4 regions of the Pantoea sp. X-Soil-TKNS-1207 genome follow, and region 1 is predicted to be linked to each of the others. Evidence: predicted binding sites of a transcription regulator. Region 1 holds the regulator's gene; each other region holds the start of a gene.
The links. Region 1 encodes Fur, which represses iron uptake genes when iron is present. Its sites were predicted from a motif close to ATAATAATGAGAACNACTATCAA; they were not measured.
Positions count from the first base shown of each region.

Region 1 (3,550 bases):
CATGATTTTGAACGCCCGTCTGCAAACTGAACAATCTGCCCCTGATGCCACCCCAATTCTGTTAATTCATGGCCTGTTTGGCAGCCTGGATAACCTCGGCGTGCTGGCGCGCGGCCTGCGCGATGCCCGTCCCACCTTGCAGGTGGATGTCCGTAATCACGGTCAGTCCGGACGCAGTGACGTCATGAACTATCAGGTGATGGCGCAGGATATCGTCGCCACCCTGGATGCGCACGACATTGCGCGCGCGAGCGTCATCGGTCACTCCATGGGGGGAAAAATTGCCATGGCGTTAAGCGCTATCGCCCCGGAGCGCATTGAAAAACTGGTGATGATTGATATCGCGCCGGTGGATTATCAGACGCGCCGCCATGACGAGATTTTCGCGGCCATCCGCGCGGTGAGCGCCGCCGGGGTGACGCGCCGCAGCGAAGCCGCTGAGGTGATGCGTACGCTGCTGAAGGAAGAAGGGGTGATTCAGTTCATCCTCAAATCGTTCCATGAAGGCGAGTGGCGTTTTAACGTGCCGGTGTTGTGGGACAACTACAGCACCATTTCCGGTTGGGAAGACGTACCGGCATGGCCGCACCCGGCGCTGTTTATTCGCGGCGGTGACTCGCCCTATCTGGATAATCAGCACCGCGATGCCCTGCTGCGTCAGTTCCCGCAGGCGCATGCGCATGTGATCAGCGGCGCAGGCCACTGGGTTCATGCGGAGAAACCTGAGGCGGTTTTGCGCGCAGTCCGGCGCTTTTTTGTACTGTAAAAGCAAAAGCTTGCCGCAAACCGTTTAGGGTTGGCGTCGTGGATGGCGCTGGAGTATGATGTCGCGCTAAAAATTTGCCGCGGATGATTTTTTCACCGTGGTCGGGCCGATAATGTATAAATCGCGCAGCGCCTTTCCGCCGTTCGCGCCCACTCAGTTTTACAAACCATGGCAAAAGAACAGACTGACCGTACCACGCTCGATCTCTTCGCTGATGAGCGGCGTCCGGGTCGCCCCAAAACCAGTCCGCTGACGCGTGACGAACAGTTGCGGATTAACAAACGCAACCAGCTGAAACGCGACAAGGTGCGTGGGTTGCGTCGTGTCGAGCTGAAAATGTCCGGCGAGGCGGTTGATGCCCTCAACACCCTGGCTGAGCAACAAAACATCAGTCGCAGCGAATTGATTGAACAAATGCTGCTGGCGCAGCTCAAACTGTCGTAACGCACGCAGACCGCACGCACGAACAAAAGTGACCGCTTTACAAGTTCCGCCACTTTGCCCGGTCTGCTATCATTCGCTTAACTGTGCATTCTACTGACTTACTTTCACAATCAGGATTTAAGAGGTTACTTGACCCATGGCAATCGTAGGCATTTTCTTCGGCAGCGATACCGGCAACACTGAAAACATTGCAAAAATGATCCAGAAACAACTGGGTAAAGACGTTGCTGAAGTGCATGACATTGCCAAGAGCACCAAAGAAGATCTCGAAGCATTCGATATCCTGCTGCTGGGCATCCCGACCTGGTACTACGGCGAAGCGCAGTGTGACTGGGATGATTTCTTCCCGACGCTGGAAGAGATCGACTTCAACGGCAAACTGGTGGCATTGTTTGGCTGTGGCGACCAGGAAGACTACGCGGAATACTTCTGTGATGCGATGGGCACCATCCGTGACATCATCGAGCCGAATGGTGCGGTGATTGTTGGCCACTGGCCAACGGAAGGCTACCATTTTGAAGCCTCTAAAGGTCTGGCCGATGACAAACACTTCCTGGGACTGGCTATTGACGAAGATCGTCAGCCGGAACTGACCAACGAACGTGTTGAAAAATGGGTGAAACAGATTTTTGATGAGCTGCAATTACAGGCGATCATCGAAGCCTGATCCCCTGCCCTCCTCAATGTGGGCGCTGGCTCACATTGAGTTAAAGGAATTTCCTATAAAAATAATAGCTACTGTTTTTTAACTTTTTCCCGCAAATCTGTAGAATACCCGTAACGGTCATCCGCTTATTCCTCTGGCATCAGAATGAGGCTGAGTGAAATGGAAACAAAGACCTGCACGATCCCCGCCGGCGTTAGTGACACTTATCCTTACAGCCACTGGTGATTTCAGGACGTTACCTTGGTTTTCATTTCACTGCTTGAGTTCTATAATGAGACGCAAATGAGAATGCGCGTGATCGACATTCAAGGCCCTGCGCCGCAAGTGACTAGCAAAGTAACAGGACAATATCCGCATGACTGACAACAACTCCGCATTGAAGAAGGCTGGCCTGAAAGTCACGCTGCCCAGACTTAAAATTCTGGAAGTGCTTCAGGAACCCGAGTGCCATCACGTCAGTGCGGAAGATTTGTACAAACGCCTGATTGATATGGGCGAAGAGATTGGTCTGGCAACGGTATATCGCGTTCTTAACCAGTTCGATGACGCGGGCATCGTTACCCGTCATAACTTCGAAGGCGGTAAATCCGTCTTTGAACTGACGCAGCAGCATCATCATGACCACCTGATCTGCCTGGACTGTGGCAAAGTGATCGAGTTCAGCGATGAATCGATTGAAACCCGTCAGCGTGAAATTGCAACCCGTCACGGTATCAAACTCACCAACCACAGCCTGTACCTGTACGGCCACTGTGCGCTGGGAGACTGCCGCGAAGACGAGACGCTCCACGATAAGTAACGAAGTGTGCTATGCAGTATAAAAAAACCGGTGCCTGGCACCGGTTTTTTTGTTTCTGGATATCACTGCACCAGCGTTTCCTGCAAATATCGCCAGCGAGGAATCAAGGTACTGCAATCCAGCACCGCCAGCGAAATGCGGCTCTGGTTGTTACCATTCATCATCTGCAACTCGCGATACTGAATGGTGACCTCCTCGCTCTGCTGCGAAATGATGGTGTGTTCACTGGTGGCGATGCGCATCCCTTCACGCTGGCCGCGCAACTGGCGGAACAGCACCTCCATTGAGTTCAAATCGAATTGTTTCCCCTGCGGCGTCACCATTTTGAAGTCGGGGTGAAAGTGCGAGAGAAACAATTCAATGCTGTCGTCAGTGCTATCCGACTGATTAAAAATACGTTCGATAAGCTGATGTAAAACCACGACGCTGTGTTTGGCTTCCTGAGCGAGACTTGTCATTTTTTTTCCTTAGATAACCCGCGGAGCAACGCTGGAGAGCGCATAGCCTACCTGAAATACAGTTTTTAACACTCGTAAATGGATTAATTTTACTAAAGTCAGATTTGTCGCAAATACCGGTAACAAACACATTTTTTATGCCGTAGCATAAATGGTTGCCAGCCGTGATTTATCGCCAATAAAAAAGGGCGATTGCTCGCCCTTACATGATGATATGGTGAAAACGACAAAAAGAATTAATCGCCGATTTTCGCCCAGGTATCGCGCAAGCCTACGGTGCGGTTAAACACCAGCTTAGACGGCTGCGAGTACACGCTGTCTGCACAAAAATACCCTTCACGCTCAAACTGATACGGCGCCTGCGTTTCTGCATCGCGCAGTCCCGGCTCGACAAAGCCCTGTTTGATTTCCAGTGA
Region 1 is NZ_AP035958.1:1,244,071-1,247,620, reverse strand. Features, by position in the region: gene ybfF (esterase) at 2-766, shown strand; gene ybfE (LexA regulated protein) at 935-1,210, shown strand; gene fldA (flavodoxin FldA) at 1,347-1,877, shown strand; gene fur (ferric iron uptake transcriptional regulator) at 2,233-2,676, shown strand; gene AC6I8V_RS05705 (hypothetical protein) at 2,739-3,134, opposite strand; gene glnS (glutamine--tRNA ligase) at 3,371-3,550, opposite strand, start outside.

Region 2 (3,550 bases), 530 kb from region 1:
GGTGGGTTACAACGATGCGCTGGCGCGTTCCCCGCACAACCAGCTGGATGAGGCTATTCAGCAGCAGGGATTAACCGCGTTGCAGCAGCTGGTCACTCAGGCGCAGCGCTATCATCCGCAGCGTATCAGCGGCGTCGCCACTGCGGTATTCCGCTCCGCCAGCAACGGCCAGGCGGTGCTCGATCGTTTCAATCAGCAGGCGGGCGTGCACTTAACCCTGATCAGTCAGCAGCAGGAAGCCGAACTGGGCTTCCGTTCCGCTAAAGCGGCGCTCAATCAGCCACAGCTGCGCGATGAGGATGTGCTGGTGTGGGATATCGGCGGGGGATCGATGCAGATGACCGCCTGGCGCGACCAGCAGGGAAAAGCGGTGTCGGATGTCTATCAGGGGAAACTGGCATCGGTGACGCTGAAGAATTTCATCCTTGAGGTGCTGAAAAATCAGCAGCCTGAGGCCGGAGCCTCGCCGAATCCGATTGGTTCGTGGCGCCCTTCGGTGCTGCGTTTTGTGGAATTTTACGCCCATAACGATGTGCCGCCGCAGATTAAACAGGATCTCGCCACGCGCCGGGTGATTGGCATCGGTGGCGTGCACGGTTTTTCGCTTAAGAATCAGCTGAAAATGCAAGGTAGCCAGTATGATCTGGCGGCGCTGGAGCAGGCATCAAAACAGCAGGTATGGAAAGGCGACAGCGAACTGCAAGGGGACTACCGCGCCACTGACGTCAGCAATTTATTGCTGGTGGAAGGCTATATGCGTGCGCTGGGAATTAACGATGTCACGGTGGTGAAAGCCAGCCTGATTCAGGGCGTATTGCTCCAGTAAATATCTGCCGGGCGAGCGCGGCGACGCCCGGTCTGTTTTTACGGTTTCACCAGTCGTATCGCGTGTTCCAGCATACGCTGCTCATCGCGTTCATCATGAGCGCGATGCTGACGGGTACGTTTCAGCAGGCTGGCGATCTCTTCCCTTTTGGTCTCGTGACCGCACTCCGCCAGCACAATCACCGCATCTCCGATGACGCGGCAAACTTCGTCGTAATCGTCTTCATTTAAAATGTCGCGTTTCATGCTTCCTCCAACGGTTTACTGCCAGCATTGCCAGTACCAAGCCTGGACAGGATTCCGCCATCCTGCAAACCCCTGTTACATCCCATCCGGTATTACGGTTGCTGGCTGCGCCATCACTGACTACGCTGAAATGGACATTAACAACCATCAGGGAGTCATTATGACTGCAAAAGCGGAAGCAAAACTCGATGAAGCAGCGGGCGCAGTAGAAGAGAAAGTGGGTGAAGTGACTGGCTCACGTCGTCATCAGTTGAAGGGCGCGGCGCGTCGGTATCCAGCGAAAGCCAGCTATGCCGCCCAGGATGCCGCAGATTGCCTCGTGAAAAGCGTGCGCGACAATCCGGTGACCGGCCTGGCGCTGGCAGCCAGCGTAGGCGTGGTGATCGGTTTCCTGCTGGGACGTAAATAATCGTCTGAATTGACATACGGAAGCGCAAGCTTCCGTTAACTCAGGTCCCCTCTCCCCTCACAATTCCTCCATAATCTTCACTCTCCCCTGCTTTCCGTCTGATTTTTCACACCAGATGTAACCAATTACGTTCAGCTGCTACAAATTAATTCCAAATTAATACAAATGAGAATCATTATGATAATTATTAACACTCATGTTTCTGGGTGTGGATAATAATAAACTGGTGTAATCATATGTCTCAATTTGTCTGTAGCAGGAAAACTACCCTGGCGGTTGTTATTGGTTTAGTGATGAGCGGCGCTGCATTGGCCGATAATAATGTGGTGAGTCTTCAGGATGGAGAAAATAACCACGCGATACCGGAGGGAAATAAAAAAAAGGCCACCAATGAAGAGGAGATGGTGGTAAACGCGAAAGCGGAAGAGATGCTTAAACAGCAGCCGGGGGCATCTTTAATCACCAAAGAAGATATTGAAAAGGATCCACCGGTTAACGATCTTTCTGACATTATCCGTAAAATGCCGGGAGTGAATTTAACCGGCAACAGCGCGACCGGTAGCCGTGGTAATAACCGCCAGATCGATATTCGCGGCATGGGGCCGGAGAATACCTTAATTCTGATTGATGGAAATCCCGTGACCTCGCGTGACGCCGTGCGCTATAGCCGTACCGGCGAACGTGATACGCGCGGCGATACCAACTGGGTGCCGCCGGAGATGGTCGATCACATCGACGTGCTGCGCGGCCCGGCCGCGGCCCACTACGGTTCTGGTGCCATGGGCGGCGTGGTTAACATTGTGACCAAACGCCCGACCAACGACTGGCACGGTTCGCTGACTTTCTATACCAACCAGCCGGAAGATAAGCAGGAAGGCGCGACCAAACGCATGAACTTCAGTCTGAGCGGGCCGTTGATCGATGATGTGTTAACTATGCGGCTGTACGGCAATATCAATAAAACCGATGCCGATGCTTATTCCATCAATACCGATGAAAATGGATCTTATGCCGCCGGGCGTGAAGGCGTTCGCAACCGCGATATTAATGCCATGATGGAGTGGAAAATTAATCCCCAGCAGTATCTGGATTTCAGTTATGGCTATAGCCGCCAGGGGAATATTTACGCCGGTGATACCCAATACAGCAACAGCAATATCAGTTCGCTGGTGCCGGGATTATATGGCGATGAAACCAACCGTATGTATCGTCAGACGTGGAATATTACCCATAACGGCATCTGGGATTGGGGCCAGTCAAAACTCAGCCTGAATTACGAGAAGACCAATAATACCCGTCTGGCGGAAGGTTCAACCGGCAAAGTGGAAGGGATGATCGATGATGATACCTACACTACCAGCCGTTATTACGCCTGGCGCGTCAGCAACGAACTCACCATCCCGTTTACCCTGCTGGTGGATAACACCTTAACGCTTGGCGCAGAGTGGAATCGTGAAGAACTGAACGACCCGGCCTCGATGCAGGACACCGATGCCAGCGGCGCCAGCATCGATGGCGTATCGGGCGATCCTTCACAACGCAGCGGGAAGAACACCCAGGAGCTGAGTGCAATTTATCTGGAAGACACCATTGATGCCTTCGACGGCACGACGCTGATCCCCGGTGTGCGTTTCGACTATAGCGATCGTTTCGGCAGCAACTGGAGTCCGAGCCTTAACGTGCAGCAGGCGCTGGGTGATGACGTAACGCTGAAAGCGGGTATCGCGCGCGTGTTCAAAGCGCCTAATCTGTATCAATCGAGCGAAGGCTATCTGCTCGCCAGCAGCGGCAATGGCTGTGCGCCTGGCAGCAGCAGCGGCTGTTATCTGCTGGGTAACGGCAATCTGAAGCCGGAAATCAGCGTCAACAAGGAAGTGGGTTTGCAGTGGACGCATGACGGCTATGCGGCGGGTCTCACTTACTTCCGCAACGATTATCAGAACAAGATTGTGGCGGGCACCGATGCGCTCAGCACCGTTGACGTTAACGGATATTACTCGTCGACCTACGACGTGTATCGCTGGGAGAATGGCGGCAAAGCGCTGACTCAGGGGCTGGAAGCGAACCTGA
Region 2 is NZ_AP035958.1:1,776,957-1,780,506, reverse strand. Features, by position in the region: gene AC6I8V_RS08360 (Ppx/GppA phosphatase family protein) at 1-826, shown strand, start outside; gene AC6I8V_RS08355 (DUF2767 family protein) at 865-1,071, opposite strand; gene AC6I8V_RS08350 (CsbD family protein) at 1,232-1,480, shown strand; gene AC6I8V_RS08345 (TonB-dependent siderophore receptor) at 1,717-3,550, shown strand, end outside.
Region 2: the regulator Fur is predicted to act here: its motif matches at 1,646-1,668, upstream of AC6I8V_RS08345 (TonB-dependent siderophore receptor).

Region 3 (3,550 bases), on a different replicon from region 1:
GACGGTTTCAGGGTGGCGATCCTCTCCTCATCGGGCAAAGGTGAAGCCCTGGCCGAACGCCTGGGTGGATTGGGGGTGACCGGCTCGAATCAGTCGGTGGCCGATCTGCAAACCCTGGTGGATCGCACTCTGGCGCGCTGGGGACGTATTGACGTGCTGGTAAACAGTGCGGGCCACGGTCCGCGGGCGCAGATTCTGCAACTGAGCGATGACGACTGGCAGCGTGGCATGGAAACCTATTTACTGAACGTGATCCGCGCCGCCCGCCTGGTGACGCCGATTATGCAGCAGCAAGGGGGTGGCAGCATTATCAACATCTCCTCCGCCTGGACCTTTGAACCCACCGATATGTTCCCGACGTCGGCGGTGTTCCGTGCAGGTCTGGCCTCTTTCTGCAAAATTTTCGCCGATACCTACGCCGCCGATAACATCCGCATCAATAACGTGCTGCCGGGCTGGATCGATAGCCTGCCGGGCACTGACGAGCGCCGCGCCAGCGTGCCGCTCAAACGCTACGGCACAGCAGCAGAAGTGGCAGCGACCATCGCTTTTCTCGCCTCGCCGGGTGCCGCCTATATCACCGCACAGAATATTCGCGTTGATGGCGGCGTAACGCATAGCGTGTGATTCAGTGCATTTGCCGCCGCCGCGCCAGCTGTTCCGCCTGGCGAAGCGGATAGCAACGAAACCAGCGAACGCCCCAGCGCCAGCGGGCACTGATGGTTCCCAGGCTGGCGATTTCAGCCTGAAATTCGTAAAAACCGCTGCGGCGTATCGCCCAGCAGACGGCGAAACATTGAGATAAAAGCGCTGGGGCTTTGATAGCCGAGCTGGCTGGCAATGCGCAGCACCGGCTGACCCTGCGCCAGCTGCACCAGCGCTTCCGATAACCGCAGCTGCTGCCGCCACTGGGTAAAGGTGATACCGGTTTGATCGCGGAACAGCCGTGCCAGGGTGCGGGAACTGGCCCCGACGCGGCTGCCCCACTCCTCCAGCGTGTCGCTGCTGGCCGGACTTTTCAGCAGTTGCTGACAGATGTTCATCAGACGGCGATCGCCCGGCAGCGGCAATACGCATACCGTCCCATCGGGGGCGCGGCGAATTTCATCCAGCAGCAGCGGCGTGACCAGCGCAACACGCGCCGTATCCACCGGTTGCTGTTGCTCAATCTCCACCAGCGTCTGCATCAATGCCTGCAATAACGGCGAGATCATCATGGCATGTGCGTCCGGCCAGAAGGCGCGCGCCAGCACCGGCTCCAGATATAAGCTCTGGCTGCGGATATCGCTCAGCGCGGTTAATGCGTGTGGTAAAGTGCCCGGCAACCACAGCGCCCTGCCCGGCGTCAGCGTCCAGGAGGCGCTGGATGTCTGCACCCGCATCACGCCTTGCAGGCACAACACCAGCTGCGCCACTTCATGCGCGTGCCAGCGCTCCTCGCGCCCGGCGGGATAATGCATTTCCCGCGTAGCCAGCAACGGTAACGTCGGGGTGGCATCTGTTAAAGGTGGTTTATTCAATACCATCTCTTCCGATCCTGTCAGATTGCCGATTGCTGTCCGCTTAGCGTCATTCAGTTTCCCCATCACGCAAAACGGCCAGCGAGGCGCTATGAAATAAAATAGTAATGATTATCATTTGTATCACTATTTGATGGTATTGGACTACATCGGGGAAATAAATGTTTTGTCATCGCACTTTCCGGCGCAAACCCTTAAGCGCAATGCTGCTGATCCTGCTCAGCAGCGCGTCAGGCTGGGCCGCCGATAATAATACGCACAACAGCACGCTGACGGTCACCGCCAATAACGTCGATAGTGATGACGGGGATGCTGACAGCTGGAACCAGGTGGCGAAAAAAGCTGATTCTGCCACCAAAAGCAGCCGTCCGCTGATCGAAACGCCACAAAGCATCGCGGTGATCACCCAGGCACAAATGGCGTCTCAGGCAGCACTGAATGTCAGCCAGGCGTTGCGCTACAACAGCGGTGTGGCGGCAGAAGGCGGCGGCGTGGATTACCGTTTTGACGATATCTATATTCGCGGTTTTGCTGCCGATGAATTCCTCGATGGCCTGCGCCTGCCGACCGTGACCTACTGGTCGCGTCCGAATTTCGATACTTTCCTGCTCGATCGTCTGGAAGTGGTTAAAGGCCCGGACTCGGTGGTGTTCGGTCAGGCCAGCCCTGGCGGCGTGGTTAACCTGGTAAGCAAACGTCCGACTGCCGAACCGATCCATCAGATTTTTGTCAGCACCGGCAATCATAATCTGTTTGAAGCCGGGCTGGATCTCTCTGGCGCACTGGATAACGACGAGCATTGGCTGGGCCGCATTACCGGCACCTGGTCACGCAGCGATACGCAGGTCGATTACACCAAATACAAACATTACGACATCGCCCCTGCCCTGACCTGGCAACCTGACGACAATACGCGTCTGACGCTGCTCGGCCAGTTCCGCAAAGATCCCTATGCCGGTTTCTACAACCAGATACCGCTGGAAGGCAGCCTGATCCCGCTGAAGCAGGGCAATTTCCGCGATAGTTTCTACGGCGGTCAGCCCGGCTTTGATTACTATCGCCGCGATCAGGCCAGCATCGGCTATGACTTTATGCATAAGTTCGATGAGGTGTGGAGCGTGCACCAGAATCTGCGCTACCTGCACACCAGCAGCGATTATCAGATGGTTTATCCCACAGGCACCCTTAACGACGGCTCCGCAACCATCAGTCGCGACAGTATGCGCGTTATCGAATCGTTCAAAGCCTTCGATGTTGATACCAACCTGCAAGGCAATCTGGATACCGGCCCGGTAAACCATGCGCTGACGGTCGGGGTGGATTTTGTCCATGACGATCTGCGGCAGAACAGCGGCTACGGCACGGCGTCCGATATCAGCTATCTCAACCCGGATTACAGTACGCCCGTTGAATCGCCGTCGATTGATTATCACAGTCGTTCGTTCATGACCCAGCTCGGTGTCTATTTGCAGGACAGCATGAAGTGGAACAACTGGATCCTGAATCTCGGCGGTCGTTATGACAACGCGCAAACCCGCGCCCAGAACTGGGTCAGCGATACCCGTACTGAACTGAACGACTACGCCACCACCGGGCGTGCCGGACTGATGTACCATTTTGATAACGGCATCGCGCCTTACATCAGCTACGGCACCTCGTTCCAGCCGCAATCGGGCACCTCGTACGGCGGCAACCCGTTCACGCCGACCAAAGGCAAACAGAAAGAAGTGGGCATCAAGTATCAGCCGAATGGCTTTAACGCCTTGTTCAGCGCGGCCCTGTACGATCTGCGTCAGACAAATGTTCTGACCGCCGATCCTGACCACGCCAACTACTCGGTGCAGACCGGCGAAATCCGTTCGCAGGGCCTCGAGCTGGATGCGAAAGCCAATATTACCTCGCGCTGGCTGGTGAACGCCTCTTATGCGCTGACCGACCCGAAAGTTATCTCGGCCAATGACGATACGGAAGGCAAACAGCCGGTCGCGATTGCCCGCCACACCGCCAGCCTGTGGACCGAATACGCCTTG
Region 3 is NZ_AP035959.1:708,291-711,840, forward strand. Features, by position in the region: gene AC6I8V_RS23420 (SDR family oxidoreductase) at 1-627, shown strand, start outside; gene AC6I8V_RS23425 (AraC family transcriptional regulator) at 741-1,526, opposite strand; gene AC6I8V_RS23430 (TonB-dependent siderophore receptor) at 1,682-3,550, shown strand, end outside.
Region 3: the regulator Fur is predicted to act here: its motif matches at 1,622-1,644, upstream of AC6I8V_RS23430 (TonB-dependent siderophore receptor).

Region 4 (3,550 bases), 380 kb from region 1:
TGAACCGTAAAGCCCAATGCGGCCCAAATCATATTTCACCATCGCATCCATGACGGTGGCGCTGCCGACTTTAAAGGTATTTGCCGGGTCGCCATAACTTGAACCAATGAAGCGACCACCAGCGCCAACGCTCAGTCCACTCAGCGCCCCTTCGTGGAAGGTATAATCGCTCCACAGTGATGCCATCTGTTTTGGCACCTGCACGGGAGTATTCCCTTTCAGGGTGGTGTCTTTGGTGTATTCCGCATCGGTATAGGTGTAAGAGGCGGTCATGTTAACGTTAGAACTGACAGCGGCTTTTGCTTCCAGCTCCGCGCCTCGTGCGCGAATTTCGCCAGCCGGAACCTGCTGTAAACCATTATTAGGATCTGCAGTCAGGTTATTGGTTTTCGTCAGATTATAGAGTGCGGCAGTCAATACAATCGGACGATCTTTTGGCACGTATTTCACGCCCACTTCGTATTGTTCGCCTTTGGAAGGCGCGAAGCTCTGGCGTGGAGTGCTAAACAGATCGAAGTCATTCGGCTCAAAGGACTGGCTATAGCTGAAGTATGGCGTGATGCCATTATCAAACAGGTAGTTAATACCGCCACGCCAGGTAAACTGACTGTCGTTGCGAGAGACACTACCGTTGTCGCTACGCACAACGCTGTTTTGCTCCAGCCAGTCATAACGACCACCCAGGGTCAGGAGCCACTTATTCCATTCCGCCTGATCCTGCACGTAAAGACCCGTCTGCTTCATTTCGTTGAGCTGATAAGGTGCGGCAGATCCGAAATCGAAATCGTCATGCTGGGGATTATAAAGATCCATTGGCGTGGCAGATCCGAAAGTTGCGCTGATATCATTACGCATACGCTGGAAATCTACCCCGGTCAGCAACACATGCTGTACATCGCCAGTGCCAAACTTGCTCTCCAGCTGCGTGTCCACAGCGAAGTTCTGCAAACGTTCATGATCAACCACGGTATTACGAACTAAGGTATGGTCAAGTTCGGCAACCGGTACCGTTGGGCAACTCGACGCAGTACAAATGCCCTGGCCGTAAACACTGTTCTGCGCGGTTTTCATTTCGGTGAAACGCAGGTTCTGCCTGACCGTGAAAGTATCATCAAAACTATGCTCAAAGGCGTAGCCAACCATTCGCTCAGAGCGGGAATAGGTATTGTTAGAGGCGCCTTCATTGAAATTCGTTGGCAGACGGCTGCCATCAGGCAGAGGTTTTACCGTGCCTTCTACCGGCAACCAGCCGTAGTAACCGGTTTCCGGTTCATTTTGCAGATATGAAAGAAAGGTGAAGCTGGTACGATCATTTGGACGCCAGGTAAAAGACGGCGCAATGGCATAGCGTTTTTGCTTCGCATTCACCTGCTGGTCGTTATTAGAACGCGCCATACCTGTCAAACGGTAAGAAAACTCGCCGTTATCATCCAGCGCATCGCTGAAGTCGAAGCCGGTTTGCATCAAATTGTCCGTACCCATTTTGAACTGCACTTCGCGAAGCGGTTCAGTGGTTGGACGCTTACTGACCATGGTGATAATGCCACCGGGATTACTCTTGCCGTACAGGACAGACGTTGGGCCACGCAGGACTTCTATACGCTCAAGCATATAGGGATCGATGACCGCATCGTTATAGAAGTTGCCCTGCATCTTCAGGCCATCTAAATAGTTATTTTGGTTCTGCCCGCTGGATGAGAAACCGCGAATGATCACTTGATCGTAAGTGTTAGATGAACCACGCGTGCCACTCATTACGCCCGGAGTGTAAGCCAGCGCCTCTTTAACTGAGTTGGGTTGGCGAGTGTCTAATTCCTGCCGTGTAATCACAGAAACCGACTGCGGGTTTTTCTCAATTGGCGTATCGGTTTTCGTGCCGGTCGCACTGCGTTTCGCGGCGATAGTCGGTGCCGGTCCCCAGGCGCTTTCCTGAGTGACGGCATTGCCGCCATCAGCGCTAACCACCACGGTATCTTCTGCCAGCGCATGGGCGCTAAGGGTGCCCAGGGTTAAGGAAATTAATAAAGCGAGCGGGCGTTTGGTAGGGACGCCACGCAGGTAACAAGGAAAGGTAGTACGCGCATTCATTTGAGGATCTCTCGAAAAGTTATCGGTGCAGGCGAATGTAAACGAGAATGATTATTATGAAGGTTGGATTTTAGGCGAAACGCTGCAAGATCCGCAAGATGTAATGCCTGATGGCGGTGCGTTTGGCGCAAGTTCGCTCATTTTGTTTCAGGAAAAACAGACATAAAAAAAGGGTGCCGGAGCACCCTTTTTTAAGATTCAGCCACTTAGTTGTTGCCGAACATCTCTTTGATCCAGCCAGCGACACCGTTGCTGTCTTTCTGCTCTTGTTGCTGCTGCTGTTGCAACTGTTGCTGCTGCTGGACCTGCTGTTGTTGCTGCTGGCACAGCGAGTTCGGATCGAGCGTCCACACCGGCAGCGAGCGCCAGGTGCTGCTGCCGCTGCCGCAGACAAAGTTCCCGGCGGAATCGACGTTCATCTGGGTGATATCTTCCGGCGGCGTCAGCACCAGCGGCATCGGCGCCTGGTTATCCAGATAGCGGCGATAGAGCTGCATCGCACCGCTGGCACCGTACAGTTTGGTGGTCTGGTTGTTGTCGCGGCCAACCCAGGTGATCGCCACTTCTTTGCCATCAACACCGGCAAACCAGCTGTCGATCAGGTCGTTGGTGGTACCGGTTTTGCCTGCCAGGTGCGCATTCGGGAAACGCGCGCCCAGCGCCCGTGCCGTACCGTGATCCGCCACCTGCTGCATGGTATACAGCGTCAGATACGCCGCCTGCGCCGGTTCCACACGCTGGGCCTGCGGATAGCTCTGGTACATTACCGTGCCATCTTCCGCAATCACCGAACGCACCGCCGACAGCTCAGCACGGTTGCCGCCACTGGCGATGGACTGGAACGCCTGCGCCACTTCAATCGGCGTCAGGTTAAGCGCCCCGAGCAGCATCGCCGGTACCGGATGCAGCTGATCTTTCGGCACCCCGAGTTTGCTCCAGGTATCCACCACCGAATCCAGCCCCATCGTCATACCGAGGTTAACCGTCGGCACGTTCATGGAGTTGGTCAGCGCATCCACCAGCATCACTTTGCCGCTGAAGCGACGATCGTCATTGAGCGGCTTCCAGATGGTGCCGTTCGGCTGTTTCAGCGCGATAGGTTCATCGGCGATCCAGCTGTTGAGACGATAAGAATTCGGCTGGCTCAGCGCGGTCAGATAGGTTGCCGGTTTTGCCAGCGAGCCGATGGAACGACGCGCCTGCAACGCACGGTTGTAACCCGCGAACTGCGGATCGGAGCCGCCAACCATAGCGCGGACTTCACCACTGAAACGATCCACCACCACCATCGCGGTTTCCAGATCTTTCAGGCCACGCTGTTTTTTCAGCGTCGGGATACCGTCTTCAACCGCTTTTTCCGCCGCATCCTGCGAGATCGGATCGAGGGTGGTGAAGATCTTCACGCCGGAGAGATCTTTCACTTTATCGCCGAGCCTGGCCTGCAACTCGTTACGCACCATCT
Region 4 is NZ_AP035958.1:863,121-866,670, reverse strand. Features, by position in the region: gene fhuA (ferrichrome porin FhuA) at 1-2,088, opposite strand, end outside; gene mrcB (bifunctional glycosyl transferase/transpeptidase) at 2,295-3,550, opposite strand, start outside.
Region 4: the regulator Fur is predicted to act here: its motif matches at 2,124-2,146, upstream of fhuA (ferrichrome porin FhuA).